Regions from separate parts of the Faecalimicrobium sp. JNUCC 81 genome, predicted to be linked through region 2. Evidence: riboswitches for the same ligand, from Rfam matches in the RefSeq annotation. Region 2 holds a riboswitch; the other holds the start of a gene.
What was found. Region 2 has a riboswitch for cobalamin ahead of JNUCC81_RS10640 (response regulator transcription factor). Riboswitches for the same ligand answer to the same signal wherever they lie in the genome.
Positions count from the first base shown of each region.

Region 1: another riboswitch for cobalamin. It lies ahead of JNUCC81_RS12645 (ATP:cob(I)alamin adenosyltransferase); the one in region 2 lies ahead of JNUCC81_RS10640 (response regulator transcription factor).

Region 1 covers NZ_CM132203.1:2,520,597-2,531,453, reverse strand. The annotation lists gene JNUCC81_RS12680 (DUF871 domain-containing protein) at 1-155, shown strand, start outside; gene JNUCC81_RS12675 (DUF1002 domain-containing protein) at 197-1,471, opposite strand; gene JNUCC81_RS12670 (PAS domain-containing sensor histidine kinase) at 1,791-3,689, shown strand; gene JNUCC81_RS12665 (PAS domain-containing sensor histidine kinase) at 3,859-5,748, shown strand; gene JNUCC81_RS12660 (CAP domain-containing protein) at 5,806-6,597, opposite strand; gene JNUCC81_RS12655 (hypothetical protein) at 6,958-7,539, shown strand; gene JNUCC81_RS12650 (sigma-70 family RNA polymerase sigma factor) at 7,905-8,789, shown strand; cobalamin riboswitch at 8,997-9,166, shown strand; gene JNUCC81_RS12645 (ATP:cob(I)alamin adenosyltransferase) at 9,259-9,768, shown strand; gene JNUCC81_RS12640 (ABC transporter substrate-binding protein) at 9,796-10,704, shown strand; gene JNUCC81_RS12635 (FecCD family ABC transporter permease) at 10,694-10,857, shown strand, end outside.
Region 2 covers NZ_CM132203.1:2,147,301-2,158,157, reverse strand. The annotation lists gene JNUCC81_RS10675 (phosphoribosyltransferase family protein) at 1-181, shown strand, start outside; gene JNUCC81_RS10670 (cysteine protease StiP family protein) at 325-1,413, shown strand; gene JNUCC81_RS10665 (HAD hydrolase family protein) at 1,414-2,211, shown strand; gene JNUCC81_RS10660 (sensor histidine kinase) at 2,404-4,221, shown strand; gene JNUCC81_RS10655 (response regulator transcription factor) at 4,226-5,425, shown strand; gene JNUCC81_RS10650 (carbohydrate ABC transporter substrate-binding protein) at 5,544-6,920, shown strand; gene gnpA (1,3-beta-galactosyl-N-acetylhexosamine phosphorylase) at 7,113-9,272, shown strand; cobalamin riboswitch at 9,477-9,653, shown strand; gene JNUCC81_RS10640 (response regulator transcription factor) at 9,864-10,547, shown strand.

The DNA of each region.
Region 1 (10,857 bases), 370 kb from region 2:
ACTATGGAAGTTATGCAGGGGAATTGCAAATTGCTCTTTGTGACATGAAAAATAGTGGAAAATCAAATGTAGTTGGTCGTATAAGAGAAGAAGAAGTTTTCATAATAGATGATATAAAACCTTGGCAAAAGTTTAAATTTAAAGAGATTAAATAATAAAAGGCGCTATAGTTATACATAGCGCCTTTTATTTATCTCTATTGTGCTGATGGTAATTCAGATGAAGAACTTCCTTCTTGAGAAGATGTGTTATTGTTAGTTGAATTATTATTTTCTTCTTGAGGATTACTTGTATTATCTGCATTAGAATCAGGTACACTTGAATTCTCTTTAGATTTATCATTAGAATCCTTGTTTAAGTTTCCATCAGTTGGTGTACTTTCGCTTTTTTGTGGAGTTGTAGTACTATTTCCAGACTCATTTTTATTAGAATCATTAAATAATCCTGTAAACCAGTTCCATATTTTAGCGAAGAAACCTTCAACTTCTTGGCTTGATGGTAAGTTTATAGCATTTTTGTCAGTAGCATCTATTTGTGCATTATCTCCAAGTAAACTATCATTAGTATTCTCTAATATACCAAGGTCTTTATTTTTTTCACCAAATAAATTACTAAACCATCCCTTTATAGTGTCAAATATACCAGAATTTTTAACACTTTCACCGAGATCAGATAAATTTTTATCAACTATATTAGAAACATTAGATAGTGTATCTTTTACCTTACTATAATCATAATCTTGTTGAGATATTTTTGACATTAAACCTTCTACTTGTTTTTGTTGTTCAGGACTTAATGTTATATTGTAGTTATTTGTTATATTATTTATAGTTTCTGCTATTTGAACAGTATCTTTAGTACCATTTTTTATAATCTCTGTTTTAATATCATTTATTACCCCTGTAGCTTTATCTTGTCCGATATCATCACCAAGATCACCAGTAGTAATTAATTCTTCAGTTGCTAACTCTTTTTTATCTTCTGGTAATGGCTTACCAGTTGCATCTTCAAAAGCTTTCATAACACCAGTTAAACCACCAGTACCAGAAACAGGGAAAGGTGCAGCAACTATTACGTTTGCGTCTACTATGCCAGCAGTTGATAGAGTAGTTGCTATCATTGAACTTGTTACCCATGTAAGGTTAGCAGTTTTTACATTTATACCACTACCTTTTGATGTTGGCTCAACATAAGAACATGATATTGTTATTTTACCAAGCTGTTGTTCGCTAGCAACACCTTTTAAGTATTTTCTTTCTTCTGTATTGTTAACTTCTAAAACAACAGCTTCATCTGGATTAACACCAAAATATTTAAGCATTTGTTCCTTTTGAGCAGGCTTTAAGTTTGCGCCAAGAGTAACGACTTTACTACTATCAGCAAACGAAAGGCTAAAGCTTGATAAACAAAGACCAAGTGCAAGTGTAGTTGCAATAGATTTCTGTTTAAAGTTTGTAAATCTTTTATTCATAAATTTTCATTCCTTTCAACTTAAAAGTTTCAATAATATACCCCTGCTATAGTATACTATAAACTATTTTAAAGTGGAAGACGATTACAAGATTGTAATAAAATATCATTTAATATGAGTTTATTTCTATATATATAGGATATATAATAAAGTAAATATTTAATTAAATATTTGGGAAAAAAATCAAAAAAATGTAAGATTTTGTCATACGAAAAAGCACAATATAATTTGTCAAATATTGAAAGTAATAATGTGATATATGATAAAATAAAGTAAGGAATTTAACTGTGCAAAAGGACTGTTTAGGGGGGCGATTACTTTGCAAATTATAGATTATATAAAAGTATTTAATAAAACTCCACTCCTTGGATTATTGGGAGAATTTAAAACAAACGAAGAAAATAATTGTGAGGTATTTGAAGTCTTAAAAGTAAACTTAAAAATGAAAGAGGTATTAAACGAAGTAGATGTTTTAGGGAAAGATATTGTAGACATATTTGGAATAAGAAATAGAGAAAAAATAAAATTAATATATAAACAAATAAAAAAAGAAAAGGAGTATTCTATAGAAGAATATATACCTAGATTAAAGAAGTTTTATAAACTTGAAATATTACATATTTGTGAAGAGATATACGTAGTATGGATGAAGCCATTTTTTGAATTTGATAAATGTATATCTAATGCATTAGCTAAATTAAATTGTTTGACATGGATAAAAGATAAAAGAGGTAGATATATATCTACAAATATTAATAAAAAGGAATTTTATAATTTAAATGAAGAAAATATCATAGGAAAAACAGATTTAGAAATTTTCCCAAAAGAAGTAGCAGATGCATTTGTCAAGGGAGATTTAAAACTATTAACTAAAGAAGTAGATTATATATCTATGTTGAGCTTTGTAAATGGTAAGCATTATGATGTATCATCATATCCAATATATGATGATAATGAAATAGTAGCTACTATAGGATTTGCTAGAGACCTTACAGGAGAAGATAATTGTAAAATAGAATCAGAAACACAAAAAAAGATGATAGAATTAATAGGGGATAATATTCCAGACCATATATTCTTTAAAGACTCTGAAGGCGTATTTAGATATTGCAATGATGCTTTTGCAAAATCTAATGGAGTAAGTAAGGATGAGATTATAGGTAAGAACGATTTTAATTTAGACTCAGTAAGAAAATTCTGTGCCTTAAAATATGTAAAAGAAGATGAGAAGGTGTATAAAAGTAAAGAAGGGATTATAGTAGAAGCTCAAGAGACTGGAGATGATGGACGTAAAATATATAGAGAAACTATAAAAGTACCTTTTGTTGATAGTAACGGGTTTGTAGGTGGGATTTTAGGAATATCTAGAGATATTTCACATAGAAAAGAAGCGGAAATGGAGTTTGAAAGACTTAGAATGGAGTTTTTTGCAAATTTATCACATGAATTTAGAACACCACTTAATTTAATATTTAGTTCTGTACAACTTTTAAATATGAAATTAAGTAAATGCGATATTTGCAATAACTGTAAATTTAGTAATAAAGAATATGGTAAGTATATAGATATTATAAATAGAAATGGATTTAGATTATTAAAATTAGTTAATAACTTAATCGATATAACTAAATTAGATGGAGGAACTTTAGAGTATAACCCTGTAAATTACGATATAGTAAAATTTATTGAAAATATTGTTGATTTATCATCAGATTTTGCAAATAAAAATGGTATAGAAATGATATTTGATACAAGTATAGATGAAAAGATAATAGCTTTTAACTTAGAGCAAATGGAAAGAATAATATTAAATTTAATATCTAATTCAATAAAGTTTAATAAGCCAGATGGCAAAATAGAAGTAAGTATAGACTGTAATGATGAATTTGTAGAGATACAAGTTAAAGACAATGGTATAGGAATTCCAGAAGGGGAATTTTCAGAAGTATTTGAAAAGTTTAATCAGGTAAATAATAGAATGACTAAAGTTAGTGAAGGAAGTGGAATAGGATTATCTTTAGTTAAGTCTTTAGTAGAATTACATAACGGATCTATTAGCATTGAAAGTGAACTTAATAAATATACTAAATTTATTATCAAAATACCTAACGTAACCACTAGTAATGAATATAGCGTAAAAGAAGAACATTTATTATCAAAATACGCAGAAAACATTCAAATTGAGTTTTCTGATATATATTCAAATTTAAATGTATAGAAAAAATAAAGTATCTGGTAATTTCAGATACTTTATTTTCGTCAATAAACTTAAATTAAAGTAAATATATTAAATGGTAAAAAATGTAAAGTGACAGCTTAAGATGTAAATGCATAGGAAGTATGTTAAAATAAATAATTCAATGAAAGATATATGAGGGGGATTTATTTTGGAGTTTCAAAACTACATAAAAATGATAGAAAAAGCGCCAGTAATTTGTTTATGGGGGATCTTAAAGGAAAAAACAAGTTCTTTTAAATTGCTAGGTATGAATCAAAAAGCAAAAGGAGCATTTAATATAAATAATATTGTAGGAAAAGACATATTAAATGTTTTAGGTATAAAAGAAAAAATAAATGATAATTTAATAAATGAAATAATAAAAAACAACAAAAAATATACATTAGAAGAATATATACCTATATTAAATAGATTTTATGAAATAGAAATAGTAAATATTTGTGATGATTTATTCGCGGTATGGCTAACTAAATGCTATGATTATAGTCAATATACTAAAGAAATATTAGATAAATTAAATGTTCTATTATGGGTTAAAGATAAAAAGGGAAGATATAGGGTTACTAATTTATCTTTTGATAATTATGGAAAAATAAATTCTGAAGATATGATAGGGAAAACTGATTTTGAACTTTTTCCTATAGATATAGCTACCAATTTTAACGTCTCAGATCAAAAGATTCTTAATAAAGAAATAGATAAAATATTAACTCTCACCTTTATAGATGATAAATGCTATAATGCTTCATTATATCCTATATATGATAATAATAAAGATGTAGTAGGAACAATAGGATTGTGTATAGATATAAATAAAAATCAAAGTGCAAAGGACGAAGCTCAAATCCAAAAGAAAATGTTAGAACTAATAAGTGATAATATTCCAGATCATATATTTTTTAAAGATGCTAATGGAATATTTAAGCATTGTAATGAAAACTTTGCAAAAGCATATAAATGTACTAAAGAAGAAATAATTGGAAAATCAGAGGATGAAATATCAATAACAAATGATAAAAGTCATATAAGATATAAAGAAGAAGATGCCAAAGTATGTAGTGCAAAAAGAAAAATTATAAGTGAAGGTGTGGAAGTTTTACAAGATGGAAGTAAAGTTTATACAGAGACAATTAAAGTTCCTTTTATAGATGAAAATGGAATGGTAGGTGGAATATTAGGTATATGCAGAGATATTTCACATAGAAAAGAAGCAGAAGTTGAATTTGAAAGACTTAGGATGGAGTTTTTTGCTAACCTATCCCATGAATTTAGAACACCTCTTAACCTAATATTTAGCTCAATACAACTGTTAGACATGAAATTAGAACAATGTAAAGATAATGAAGAAAATTATAGTAGTATTAAAGGATATGAAAAATACATAAATATTATAAGACAAAATGGATATAGATTATTAAAGCTTGTAAATAATTTAATAGATTCAACTAGATTAGATGTTGGAAGCATAGAATATACCCCTAAAAACTATGATATTATAAATTACGTAGAAAATATTTTTGATTCAGTAGTAGAATTTGCAAATCAAAATAGTATAACTATGATATTTGATACAATGATAGAAGAGCATATAGTTGCTTTTGATTTAGATAAAATGGAAAGAATAATACTGAACTTGATTTCAAATGCAATTAAGTTTAATAAGAAAAATGGACTGATAGAAGTTAACATAGATTGTAATGATAAGTTTGTAGAAATAGAAGTAAAAGATAGTGGAATAGGTATACCTAATGATAAATTAGGAGAAGTTTTTGAAAAATTTAAACAGGCAAATAATAGAATGACTAAAGTAAGTGAAGGTAGCGGAATAGGATTATCACTAGTAAAGTCATTAGTTGATTTGCATAGTGGCAAAATTGAAGTTGAAAGTAAACTGGGAGAATATACTAAATTTACTGTAAAAATACCAAATGTTTTAGTAAAAGAAGATACATATATAAACGATGAAAATCACTCATCTAAATATATAGAAAATATTAAAGTAGAATTTTCAGATATATATTTAAATTTAAGTATCTAAAAAAATCCCTTAGGATGTATATCCTAGGGGATTTTATATGTTTAGAAGTTTTTTATATTACCCTATAAACATTTGAGTCCAGTATAGTGTACCATTACTCTTTTGAGCAACACCAACACCTATTTTTGTAAAGCTAGAATTTAAGATATTTTTTCTGTGACCTTCAGAATTCATCCAAGCAGTTACAACTTCTTTAGGACTTCTTTGTCCCATTGCTATATTTTCTCCAGCTGCTCTATAGCTTACTCCAAATTGCTTCATCATATCAAATGGAGAACCGTAAGTTGGAGAGTTATGGTCAAAGTAGTTTTTATTTATCATATCTTGAGATTTCTTTGTAGCTACATCTGAAACCTTAGAGTCAAGTGTAAGTGGGCTTAATCCTCTTTTAGTTCTTTCAACATTTACTAAATCAACAACTTCTTTTTGATAAGCTGCGAATTGTCCAGTTGTAGAACCTGAGTTATTATTGTTATTATTTTCAGGTTTAGCTTCAGGTTTATTAGTAGAACCTGAGTTATTATTGTTATTATCTTCAGGCTTAGCTTCAGGTTTATTAGTAGAACCTGAGTTATTATTGTTATTATTTTCAGGCTTAGCTTCAGGCTTGTTAGTAGAACCTGAGTTATTATCTTCTGGCTTAAGTTCTGGCTTTATAGGACAGTTTGGATTTGTTGGTAATTTGTATTTAACACCGTTTATATATAAATATACTACACTTTTATTATTTAATTTTGTATATCCCTTATGAGATAAAGCACTTACAGGAACGATACTAGAAGCTGTTGCTACAGTTACTACCCCTAAAGTTAATAAAGTTTTTAGTTTTGTTGATATATTTTTTGTCATTGTAAAACACCTCTTTATTTGAATTTTGTAAAAATGTTACTGATTTGTAACCTTTAGTGTAGGGGTTGCCCCCTGTGAAACTATGATAACACAAAAAATGTCGAATTTTGACTGTAAAGATATGCCAAAAGGTTAGAAATCATACTGAAAGTTAGTTATATACTGGGATAAAAAAGTTTGAAAATTTATTAAAAAAAGAATATTTATATGAAAATTAACATTAAATGAGGGTAAAAAGGGTATAAATAAATTATATTTGTAAATATTTTTATGAAGAGATTGAAAATTTAATAAATGTATTATACTATAATAAGGAAAAGTTTGGGTATATGACCATAAACTGAAAGGAGAACAAAAGATATGTCAAAAGAATTAGTCAAAGAAAGAGTTATAAAATATTTAATGGAGGACTTATTAGTTCCGCATGATATGATAGATACAGATGTAGCTTTATCAGAATTTGAAGAAGGTGCAGAAGGTGTACTAGATGTAGTAGTTAATGTTAAAGATAAAGAAGATTACTATGCGCCAGTTATGATAATACAATGTTTAGATGAAGATATAAGATTAGAAGGAGAAGTCGTACAAAAACAAGTAGACTTCTTAGAAGATGTAGATAATATAACTATGGCAGGAAGATTAGTTTTAACTAATGGAGATGCTATGATGTATGCTGATTGGACAGGAGAAGAATATGATACAGAAGCTTCACTTCCAACATATGATACTATGGTAGAAGAATTCTTTAAGATGGAAGAATTATCACAAGAAGGTGAGCATAATCATGACCACGGACATGATCATGAATGTTGTGGAGGACATGGACATGACCACGGACATGATCATGAATGTTGTGGAGGGCATGGACACGACCACGGACATGATCATGAATGCTGTGGAGGACATGGGCACGGTTCTGACTGTGGTTGTCATCATGAATAATATATACATATAATATACGAACTTGACTATACTTTTTAATGATGTTATTATTAAATGGTTAAAAATTCTATATAAAACCGTAAGTGTTGGGGCAAACGCTGGAAGGATTTATTAATAAGGGATTTATAACGTCGTTCGAGAAAAAAAGACTGCATATTGTGTGGTCTTTTTTTCTGTAAAAAAATAATACAAAAAAGAAGGAAATTTGAAGTCTGAAGTAGAATATTAGATAAATAAATTTATTGACATTTTAGTTAAATTGAATGGAATTTTTTTATAATACAAATCATATTATAAAAATAACTGAAGCTAAAGACACTTTACCATTTCAATTAACAAACTATATGGATAGAAGGGGTTAGATTATGGGGGCTAAAAGAGAACATACTTATGAAAACTATATTTATGGGGATTCATCAAATACATCGAATGCGATGAAAATGTACTTGAAAGAAATTGAAGAGTACAAAATGTTGTCTGCAGTAGAGGAAGTTGAATTAGCAAAAGCAATAATTAACTCTTCACCTGAAGCTAAGGAGCAGTTTATAAATGCAAACTATAGGTTAGTTGTAAGTATTGCTAAGAAATACAGAAAAGAGAGTGTAGATATGCTTGATTTAATTCAAGCAGGTAACATTGGACTTATAAAAGCTGTTGATAAATACGATTATAAAAAAGGATATAAATTTAGTACTTATGCTACATGGTGGATAAAACAAAGCATAACAAGATACATAGATGACTGTGAAAATACTATAAGAATACCTGTTCATCTTCATCAAAGAATAAACTTTGTAAAAAGAAAAAAACAAGAACTTTCAAATGTACTTCAAAGAGAACCTAGCTTAGATGAAATAGCAGAAGTATGTGACCTTGATGTTCAAAAGGTTATAGATATATTAAAGAGGGATAAAAATATAGTATCATTAGATACGCCTATAAAAGAAGACGAAGATAGTAGTTTAGTTGAATTTATACCATCAGATGCTAATTTTGCAGATGTAGTAATTCATGAAGTAGAGCAAAAGAACTTAAGGGAAAAAATAGAGGAATTATTAACAGGACTTGGTGACCAAGAACAAAAGGTACTTAGAATGAGATTTGGATTAGATGATGATACTCCAAAAACATTAGAGGAAATAGGAAAAGTATTTGGAGTAACAAGAGAACGTATAAGACAAATTGAAGCAAAAGCAATAAGAAAACTAAGACATCCAAGTAGATTAAAACAATTAAAACATTTTTATTAATTTATAAAATAAAGTAGGTGAATTTTGCCTGCTTTATTTTTGGTTTATATTTTAATTTTAGGGTAAATATGGAAAGGTACTTCTTAAAATAAATGATAGCATAAAATACATTGGAAATCATTTAAATAATAAAAATAAATAATTATATTGATAGATATTATTATTAGAAAACTTATTGCTTGTATTAAGCTAGTAGGTCTTATAAAATAATTATATAAAGTATTAGGTGTATTACTTAAAAGAGAATTGGATGAGGTTTCCAAACTACCCCAGTAACCGTGATATGGACGAAATCTTAAATGCCACTGAATTTTTCGGGAAGGCTAGATCGTAGGATGAAGTTAAGTCGGGAGAACTGCCTAATATATACTAATATCTGCTGAGGGTAAGGTGTTAGATGCAAATATAATAATAAAAACTTAATATATTTAGCATCTTACTTAATTTAAATTGAGAAAGGAGGAATAAAATGAGCAAATATTTAGCATACCCTTTCTTATATGACAAGTCTTTAGATTTAAGATGTGATTTTGAGATTTTAACAGATGAAATTTCAAGTATTATAGGTCTTTTAAGATCATTTATAACAGATGACGATATGAAAGATGAACTTAGTAAAATAAATGAATTGATGTATCATATAAATCCATCAATAAGAACAAAGACTACAGTTACACAAGAAGAATTAATATGGCTAGAAAAAAGATTTTTAGAGATTCAAGAAGAAGTAAAAGACAGATTTAATAAATTTATACTTCCACAAGGATGCACCGAAGCAGGATATTGCCATGTTATAAGAAGTAAATGTAAATCATTAGTTAGGCTATTAAGTAGATATCAGGAACAAGGAAATAAGGTAGATGATTTGTTATTTGATTTTACAAATCTTTTTTCAGGATATTTCTTTGTACTAGCACTTAAGTTTAATAAAGATAATGGTTTAGAAGAAACAGAATTTATAAGTAGAAACTATAAGTAAGAGAGTTAAAAGTTAAGGAGAGAACAAATGAAAAAAAAGTTTTTATCAATTTTAATGGTATTTATGATGTTTATTATGGTTGGATGTAGCACTGATAATAAAAAAGAAGTTACAGACAGAGAAGGAACAAAGGTAAATATACCTAAAAAAATAGACAAAATAATTTCAACAGCACCATCAAATACAGAAGTAATAGTAGACCTTGGATTAAGTGATAAATTAGTTGCAATAGATAAATATTCAAGTGATGTTAAAGGTGTTAATAAGGATTTAGCAAAAATAGATTTTTCAAGTCCAGATGCAGAAACAATAATAGGGTTAGAACCAGACATAATAATAGCATCTGGGCATAATAAGACAGGCTCAAGTGAAGATCCATTTAAAGTTATAAGTGAGTCAGGCATTCCAGTTGTTTATATACCAAGCAGTGATAGTATAGACGGAATATATAAAGATATAGAATTTATATCTGATATATTAGGAGTGCAAGATAAAGGACAAACCTTAATATCAGATATGAAATCTCAAATAGATGAAATATCAAAAATAGGAAAAACTATAAATGATAAGAAAAAGGTTTACTTTGAAATATCACCAGCTCCAAGCCTATTTACGTTTGGAAATTCAACATTTTTAAATCAAATGATAGAAATAATTGGCGCTGAAAATGTATTCAAAGATGAAAATGGATGGATATCACCAAGCGCTGAAGCTGTGATAGATAAAAATCCAGACGTAATATTAACAAATGTAGATTACATAGAAAATCCTATTGATGAAATAAAAAAACGTGATGGCTTTGAAAATATAACAGCAGTAAAAGAAAATAAGATTTACCAAATAGACAAAAATTCAGCTTCTCGTCCATCTCACAAAATAATATTAGCTTTAAATCAAATGGCTAAAGCAATTTATCCAGAGAAATATGGAAAATAAGAAAAAAGTATTACTAAGCATAATAATAGTATTTATAATTATTGGTATTGGAACTTCTATAGGAAGTTCTAATATTAATATTTTAGATACAATATCAGTAATTAGTAATAAATTATTCAATATATCATTGAGAGAAGGAATAGATCCTAAAAA
Region 2 (10,857 bases):
TGAAAGTTTTTATAATAAAGGGATAAAAAACTATGTTTATAATTTAGATAAGAAAAATTATTCAGAGTGTTTCTTATTTGTTGAGTCAAAGAAAGATGAAAATGAGTTTAATGATATTATTAATACTTTTAAACATACTTCTATAAATAAGTTAAATATAGTTAGTTGCTCGTCTGTATAACATTTTTTAGTATTAAGGTATTTTTATACGCTAGGATTGAGCAACGGGATGTGAGCTTGCCGAACAGACGTTGGCGACATGAAGTGTAGCGCCCACGCAGTGGCTTAAGCGAAGCGAATTTTTTATTTGGAGGAGATTGACAGTTGAAAAATTTTGGGACGTATTCTAAAGATGATGTAGTATTTTTATTAAAAGATATATCTTCATTAATAGTTGAAGAGGGAAATAAAGAGCGTGAAGTTAAAATACAAAATGGGAGTCATTACTCAGAAATGATACCTATAGAATATGAAGTAAGTGAAGAGTACTTAAAATTATACAAAGAAAAGCTAGAAAGTAATAAAGAAGAATTAGCTTATGCAATAGGCGTAATGTCTGAAAAGATTATTAAGAAAAACGGAGAAGATGTAGTTATTGTATCCCTTGCAAGAGCAGGTATTCCTATTGGAATACTTGCAAAGAGGTATTTAAAAAATAGATATAATCTAGATTTACCTCACTATACTATTTCTATAATAAGAGATAAGGGGATTGATATTAATGCCATTAAGTATATAGTAAACAATCACCCAAATTCTAAGTTACAGTTTGTCGATGGATGGACTGGTAAGGGTACTATATCAAAAGAATTAGACAAGGCATGTATAAAACTAGAAGCTATATTTAATAAAAAATTTGACTCAACTCTTGCAGTGCTTGCAGACCCTGCTGGGTATTCAGCACTTTACGGAGTTAGGGATGACTTTTTAATACCTAGTGCTTGTTTAAATTCAACAGTATCAGGATTAGTTAGTAGAACTGTTTTAAGAGATGATTTAATTGGCAAAGATGATTTTCATGGTGCTAAGTTTTATGAACATCTGAGAGATTGTGATGAGTCTATAAACTACATAAATACAATAGATAGTTGTTTTGAAAGTCAATATGAAAAGATAAACAAAGAACTTAAAAACTGGAATGGTGATGTTATTACTAAAGATGGTGACAATGATGTTTCAAGGATTAAGGAAAATTATGATGTTGAAGATATAAACTTTATAAAGCCAGGTGTAGGAGAGACTACAAGAGTGTTACTTAGAAGAGTCCCAAATAAAATCCTAGTTAGAAATATTAATGATGAAAGTCTAAGACATATATTTATTTTGGCTAAGGAAAAGAATGTTGAAGTTGAAGAAATGGATTTAAAGGGCTATAGTTGTTGTGGGATTATTAAGAATATGAGGGATATTTAAATGATAGTTTTTTCTGATTTAGATAGAAGTGTTATTTATTCAAATAAGTTTTTAGACACTGACAGAGAACATGAAAATATTGAGATATACAATGGTAAAGAGATATCTTTTATATCTCTTGATACTATAAAATATATAAAGAAGATTCAAGAGGAAGGATTATTTATACCGACTACTACTAGAACTGTTGCACAGTTTCAAAGGATAGATTTTCCTAGTAAAAATATTGAGTTTGAGTGGGCTATAACATCTAATGGAGGAACTATCCTAAAAGACAATAAAAGATTTGATAAATGGAATAAAGAAGTTGATAAGATACTACAAAAAGCATGCCCTATTGAAAAAATGGTAAGTGATTTTGAGAAATACACAAGATTACCTGGAATCACTAATTTCAAGATTGCTGAGAAATTATTCTTTTATATAGTTGTTGATTGGAATGAGTTTAAAGTTAGTATGATAGAAGAATATACTTCAACTTTGGGATCAAAAAACTGGACTTTTTATGTAAGTGGAAGAAAGATTTATTTTTTACCAAAGGATATATCTAAAGAAAATGCTATTGATTATTTAGTTAATTATTTGGAAATAGAAAAATTCTCTGTAATTGGAGATTCAACTATGGATTTAGGTATGTTAAATATAGGTCATATGTCTTATGTTCTTAGACATGGAGATTTACTAAATTATAATATTGATAAAAACTTTATAATAAGTAAATATGAAGGTATGAGAGGCAGTGAAGAAGTACTTTCTAGTATAATTGAAAATTTCAATTTAGAAATAGCAAATGGTTAGACTTTAAAAGTAAAAAGAATAAAATGGCGTATTTAAAATATTAAAATTATTTTAAATACGCATTTTTTATTGCAATTACATTATATTTATTTTAGACCTGTAGAAAGCTTGTATATAATAGTGATATTATTTTATGGGAAGTGTGGCATCATAAATACACAATAATATATAATGTATTTAAGGGGGGAAGTTATGAAGGGAAAAATCACATCAGCAAAAGGAAATTTGTCAAGATATTTAGTAAAAAGGTTAAGACAAACTACAATAAATAAAAGGCTTTTAATATCATTTCTAATAATATCTATAGTACCAGTGATTTTAATATTCTTAGTGGTAAATACAACATCAGTAAACTTAATCAAAAACAATATAATATCAAATGACAAAGTAACCTCGAAGTTAATAACAGATTCTATAATCAATTACATAAGTAAGTTTGACTCTATAACAAATGAAATTATATGGAGTTCTACATTATTAAATGATATGAAAGGATACAACAATCTTACTGTAAAAGAAAGAGATAGATTTAATAATGAATTATCTAAGATACTACGTTCTAGAACTACATATATATCAGATGTTGCTGATTTTACACTTTTAAATGAAGATTTTAATGTAGTATATAACGAAGGATTTAGTTATATAAAACATGAAACAAAATTAGATGAAATATCAAAGGCAATAAAAAGTAAAAATATAATAAACTGGACATCAGTAACAAATGCAGAAGGTAACTATATATCAATAACAAAGCCAATTAAAATAGGTAAAAAGACTTATGGGTATATATTTTTGGCTCTTAAGGAAAAAGTTATTTTAGAAATGTTTAAAGACTATAATATTAATTTTAATGGTGGAGGCGTTATAGTAGATGAAAATAACAATATTGTAGTTACAAACAATGAAGAATTAGTTATAAATAAAAGTGAAAATTTATATGAACAGGATTATTTACAATATATAGAAAAAAGAAATTTAGATAATATAGAAATAATAAAAGAAATCGATAGTAATACAAGTATAGGCAAGATAAACGGTAAAAAATTTATAATAACTAGTAAAGGCATTAGCTATGCATCATGGGATTTATTGGGTATAATACCATACAGCTTTATATATTCAAGTTGTACTGACATTTACATAACTTATGCACTTGTAGCTATAGCTATGTTAGCATTATCTATTTTCATTGCAATAATTATACATAAATCTATAACAAAGCCTATAAATGAGATAGTTTATACAATGAATAACGTAGAGGAAAGTACGATAGGAAAAGAGATGATAATTAGCGGAAATGATGAGATATCATTTATAATGCAAAAATATAATGAAATGTCTAGAAAACTTAAAGTTCTTATACATACTGTTAAATTAAGAGAAAAAGAGAAAAGAGAAGTTACACTTCGTATGCTACAAGCTCAAATAAACCCTCATTTTCTATTTAATACATTAGGAAGCTTAAGATATGTAGCTATTATGAATAATGACAATACTGTAGGAAGTGGTCTTGAAGCATTAGCAAAACTACTAAGAAGTATAATACTTAATAAAGATGAATTTATAAGTGTAAATCAGGAAATAGAAAATGTAAAAAATTATATTACAATACAAAAGATTAGATATGGAGATTCATTTAATATCGAATATTTTATAGATGAAAGTATATTAGAAGAAAAAATACTTAAATTTATACTCCAGCCAATAGTTGAAAATTGTATACTACACGGATTTGAAGAAGCTAATGATACCAATGATATAAAAATAAATTTATATGATGGTGGAGAATTTATACATTTTGAGATAATAGATAACGGAATAGGCATAGAGGAAGAACGTTTAGAAGAAGGAAACTTTAATATAGATAAGTTTGCAGGAATAGGGGTTAAAAATATAAAAGAAAGATTAAATTTATATTATGAAGGCGTTTATATTTTTGAGATTACATCAAAATATCAAAATGGAACTATAACTAAAATAGTTATTCCTAAAATAATAGGGGGATAAAATAATGAGGGTACTAATAGTTGAGGATGAATATATAACAAGAACATTTTTAAGTTCTATAATAAATTGGGAAGAAGAAGAAATGACTTTAGTAAGTTTAGCAAAAGACGGAATAGAAGCTCTTAATATTATAGAAAAAGAAAATATTGATATAGTAATTACAGATTTAAAAATGCCTAAAATGGATGGAAATGCTTTAATTAAGGAATTAAAAAATAAGAAATTTAATGGAAAAATAATAGTACTTAGCAATTTTGATGATTTTAGTTCTGTAAAAGAAGCTATGAAAAATGGAGCTTTTGAGTATCTTTTAAAAGTAACTATAAATAAAGATGAATTACTAGGTGTTTTAAATAAAGCTAGAGAAGAACTAAAGGAAAGTAATAAGCTTATAAAAGATAGTAATATTGTTGAAATATCTAGTGAAAAGCTTAAAGTTGATGAGTATTTAGAAAAGTATCTTAAAGGAGATAAAAGTGTAGAGTTAGAAAAAAATTTAGAAAATAAATACTTAACTAATTACACATTTATATATCTTAGAGCTTTGAGTACAGATATTGAAAATGTAGAAAAAGAAAAAAAGCTAAATGCTTTTATATCAAATATAATAAGTTCTTGTGCTAATTATATAAACTCCAAATTTATATCATTAATAAATATAAAAAGAAACGAATATGTAGTTTTCATAAAGGCGAATAAAGAAAGTGATGATATAAATTTACTAATATCAAATATAACAAGGAATGTAGCTCAATATTTAGATATGGAGTTTGAAAAAGTTATACATAAAAAATGTAGCAATATTGAAGAATCCTTAAAATTAATAGAGGAACAAAGAGAAGAAGATGACTATAAAATAAATTCAAAAGTAGCTAAATGTAGAAGAGAAGTTAAAAAAATAGTTGAATATATAAATCATAATTTATCTAAGAAATTATCCCTAGAATTATTAGCAAAGCTTGTAAACATGAATGAATCATACTTAAGTAGAATATTTAAAGATGAATTAGATATGACTATATCAGATTATATAAAAATTAAAAGACTAGAAAAAGCAAAAGAACTTTTAAAACAAAGTGATATGAGAGTAAAGGATGTAGCAATAAATGTTGGAATTCAAGATCAATTATACTTTAGTAGATTGTTCACTAAATTTTTTAATATAACACCTAGTGAGTATAGAGAAAAGTACAATAAATTGTAATAATTATCCATATTAATGTAAAAATTTTATATTTTGATATAAAATTAAATGATTTACAATTATATCAAGAAAACGATTTCAAATGAAGATTTCTTATAAAAAAGCTAGGAGGGGTATTATGAAGCATCCATTTAAAAAAGTAGGATCATTATTAGCAGTTACAGTTATGGTTATGGGATCACTAGTTGGTTGTTCATCTACAGAGGGAGATAAAAAAGATGAAGGTGCTAAAGGAGAAGCAGCTTCAGGAAAAATTGAGGGGAAACTTGATGTAGCAGTATTTGAAGGGGGATTTGGTACGGCATTTTGGGAAGAAGCAGAAAAGAAATTTGAGGAAAAATATCCAGATGTTGATGTTGTATTAAATGCAAGTCCAAATATAGGAGATGTAATAAGACCACAAATAGCAAGTGGAAATTCTCCGGATTTTATATACCATAGTGCTCAAAATGCGCAAAGTGTTGCTAAAGCTTTAATAAAAGATAAAAACTTAGCTGATTTAACAGATGTATTTGAAAAACCTGCACCAGGTGAAGATAAGCCAATAAAAGATAAGATGATGGAAGGATTCTTAGATAAGCCATCTTGTGCTCCATATGAAGATGGCAAAGTTTACCTTGCACCACTTTATTATAATGTAACAGGTCTTTGGTATAATAAAGCTTTATTTGCAGAAAAAGGATGGGAAGTTCCAAAAACTTGGGACCAATTCTTTGAATTAGGCAAAAAAGCTAAGGCTGAAGGTGTAGCTTTATTTACATACCAAGGTCAAAGCCCAGGATACTTAGAAGCAATAGTATGGCCAGCAATAGCATCATATGCTGGTGAAAGTGCAGTAGAAGATATATTTAATTTTAAAGAAGGTGCTTGGGATAAGCCAGAAGTTAAAGAGGCACTTGCTAATATAGAAAAAATAGGAAAAGATGGAGATTTATTAAAAGGAACAGTAGCTATGAACCATATTCAAGCTCAAACTGCTCACTTAAAAGGTGAAGCACTATTCTGTCCTAATGGTAACTGGTATGAAGGTGAAATGAAAGATGCTATTCAAAAAGGATGGGAATGGGGATTTATGGCACCACCAGCTGCTAAAGAAGGTTCAGATCAATTTGTATCTACAATGATAGAAGAAATGTATATACCAAAAAATTCTGATAACATAGAAACATCTAAAGAATTCATGAGATTCTTATACAGCGATGAAATGGTAGAAGCTAATGCTAAATTAAATCAAGCTGTAGTTCCAACTAAAGATGCTCTAAATATAGCGAAACAATATTTACCAGAATCAAACTACAATTGTTTAACAGTATTTGAAAGTGGAGTAAAGCCAATAGTTGAAGCTTGGAAAACTGTAGAAAGTACTGAAATAAATATGAGAGAAGAAGTATTTGGCAAAGCAGGAGCTGTATTTAACGGAGAAGTAAGTTCGCAAGGCTGGATTGATGGATTAAAGAAATCAAATGAAAAAGTAATAAGTGCAATGAGTAAATAATTCACTATAGAAAGTGAAATAAAAAAGGCTGCTTAGCTGCAGCCTTTTTTTATAAAATATAGATACATTTTGAATACATTAAACAATAATAATTTTTCTATTAAAGTTTATATAACTAATTTTACTTATGTAAATTTTAATAGAAAAATGAAAATTAATACATACTAATACAAAAATGGGGGGTAAGGACAAATGGCAGGTAAGGGAAGAGTAACAATACCAACAGATGTAGGAATCGATGAATTAATGAAAGAAGTGATACAAAAGTGGGGAGCAGATGCAATTAGAGATTGTGATGGTACAAAGTTATCAAGTGATTTACAAAGATTAAATTTAAAAATGTACTCAACATATCTACCAACAAGAAATGATCAAAAGTGGGCAAAAGACCATATGGACCAACTTCAACAATTATATGTTGTAAGTGAGCCTCAAATAGCAACAGAATCAACTCTTTCAATAGATATAATGAAAGGTTTTTATAAAGAACAATTTAAACCAAACACAAAAGATGATATTAAAACTTTGTGGGAAGTTATAGATAGAACTACTGGTGAAAAGTTAGGCAGTGATAAATGGGAATATAATCATGAAACTGAATATGTAATAGTAAAAGAAGTTATACTTTTTCATGAATATACAGTAAGTTTTTTAGTATATCAAATATGGGACCCAACTCAAATGTATAACCATATAACTAATAACTGGGGAGATAAAGCTCATGAAATGCCGTATGACGGAAGACATAAAGAAACATTTGAACATATGAAAAGTTATCTTAAAGATTGGATAGAAGAAAACCCAGAAATAGATGTAGTAAGATTTACAACTTTCTTTTACCACTTTACATTAATATACAATGATATGGCAAAGGAAAAGTTTGTTGATTGGTTTGGATACTCATCATCTCTTAGTAAAGAGTGTTTAGATGAATTTGAAAAAGAAAAGGGATATAGACTAAAAGCTGAAGATATTATAGACGAAGGATACTATAATTCACCATTTAGAATACCGTCTAAAGAATATTTAGATTTTGTAGATTTTCAATCAAAGTTTGTAGCAACTCATGCTAAAGAGTTTGTAGATATAGCACATGACGCTAAAAAAGAAGCCATGATGTTTTTAGGTGATAACTGGATAGGTACAGAGCCATATGGAAAATATTTTGAATCAATAGGTCTTGATGCAGTAGTAGGTTCAGTTGGTAATGGTACTACTATGAGAATGATATCAGATATTCCAGGGGTTAAATATACAGAAGGTAGATTTTTACCATATTTCTTCCCAGATGTATTTAGAGAAGGTGGAGACCCAGTAGGAGAAGCTAGGGAAAACTGGACTCAGGCAAGACGTGCAATACTTAGAAAACCACTTGATAGAATAGGTTATGGTGGATATTTAGGATTAGCACTTAAGTTTCCTGAATTTGTTGAAGAAGTAGAAAGAATATGTGAAGAATTTAGAATAATTCATGATAATATAAAAGAAACAAAAGCTCACACTGCACCATTTAAAGTAGCTATACTTAACTGTTTTGGAAAAATGAGAAGTTGGCAAACAAACCAAGTAGCTCACGCTCTTTGGTATAAAGAAATATATTCATATGTTGGAGTAATAGAGTGCTTAAGTGGAATGCCAGTAGATGTTGAGTTTATAAACTTTGAAGATATAAGAAATGGAGTACCAAGTGATATTGGAGTAATAATAAATGCTGGAGATGCTATGACTGCTTGGAGTGGTGGAGAAAACTGGATAGATGAACAGATAATAACTACTTTAAGAAAATGGGTATATGAAGGCGGAGGATTTATAGGAGTGGGTGAACCTACTGCTTATCAAAAGCAAGGTAAGTACTTCCAATTATTTGATGTACTTGGAGTAGATAGAGAATTAACTTATGGATTATCATATAGAAAGTATCATGAAGAAACTAAAAATCACTTTATAATAGATGAAATAAATGATAAATTTAACTTTGGTGAAGGTAAAGAAGGAGTATTTAAAAAGAGAGATAGCGTAGAAATACTATCTATTCATAAAGGAGATATAGCTTTATCTACTAATACTTATGGAAAAGGTAGAGCAGTTTATATGTCAGGACTTCCATATACTCCAGAAAACTGTAGATTACTTTTAAGAAGTATTTATTGGGTTAAGAATATGGAAGATAATATGAAAGAATATTATGTAAGTAATATAAATACAGAGTGTGCAGCGTTTACTGAAGTTTCAAAGATGGCTGTTATAAATAACTCTTTTGAAACACAAATTACAGATGTATATGTAAAAGGAGAAGTAGTTGAAACTTTAACACTAAATCCTGGTGAACTTATCTGGATGAATATTAAATAAACATATTAAGTTAGAAAAACTGTACAAAAATAATTTGTACAGTTTTTCTAATATATTTTAATGTTAATTAACAGTTAGTAATATGAAATATTTTGTGAAATAAAATATTAAAAAGGTATAAATATATAATATAGTACATGTGTCTTATAAGAAAATGTTTATATATGTTGAAAAAATACTAAAGGTAGTATAGTATTATAGATAACAACTTAAAATATTATAGGTGCTTTAATATAGCATAAAGGGAAAAAGGTCAAAGCCTTTGCAGCACCCGCTACTGTAATGTGGACGAACGTTTAAAACCACTGTAAGATTTTTATGGGAAGGTAAACTAGTAGGATGAAGCTAAGCCAGGATACCTGCCTATAATATCAAAGAAGTTCTTCGGGGATGGGGAATATTCTTATTATCAAATATGAGATAAATGCATTAATGATATAAAGAAAACTCAGCCAATATGGTTGAGTTTTTAAACTTTTATTAAATTAATTTAGGAGTAATTAATTTTATAAAATGTTTTATCCCCCAGATAAAAGAACTTCTTTATATATATAAAAAGTCAATTTTACAAAGTGGGGAGTGTGAAATAAAGTGTCAAATATATCAATTTTGATATGTGATGCTCAAGAGTCAGTGCATGACACAATGGGAAAATATTTAAAATTAGAGGGGATGAACTATGTATCTGCATATGATGGAGCAGAAACATTATACAAAGCAAATATGATTAAGCCTAATTTAATATTATTAGACTTGATGATGCAAAATATGTCAGGTACTGATGTGTGCAGAGAGATTCGTAAAAATAGTAATGTACCAATTATTATACTTAGTGAGAAATCAGAAACGATAGATAGGATAATTGGTTTAGAATTAGGAGCAGATGATTATATTGCAAAGCCATTTTCAGAAAGAGAAGTTGTAACACGAATAAAGGCAGTGTTAAGGAGAACAGAAAATATAAAAAAAACAAGCAATTATATAAAATATAAAGATCTTGAAATTAATATAGATAGCTATGAGGTATACATAAAAGGAGAGTTAGTAAAAATTACACCAAAGGAAATAAAAATACTTCATATGCTTGTTTCTAATCCAGATAATATATTAAATAGAGAGCATATATTATCTGAAGTTTGGGGGTATGACTATCTTGGAGATACTAGAGTTGTAGATACTCAAATTAAAAGACTTAGGAAAAAGCTTAAACAATATGATTTAAGTTGGAAAATTAAATCAATATATGGAGTTGGATATAAGCTTGCAACATCTTAATAAAAATATATCTGGAGATATATATGTGATAAATAAATTAAAAAGAGAGCTATTTAATAAATTAAATAGCTCTCTTTTTTCGTTTATTTATATGAATTATAGCGAGTACTAAGTCAGTTTTAGATAAATACTTTAGTATATTTTGTAATATTTTATAAAATGTACTATTTATGACACAATTACAACGCAATTATGACACAATTAAAACAATTCACAGATATATAATAATAGTATAGAAAAATTTTTAAAAGTATGTTTTACATAGATTAACTAAAAAAATTATAAGTTATTAATTCAATAAATTATTCAA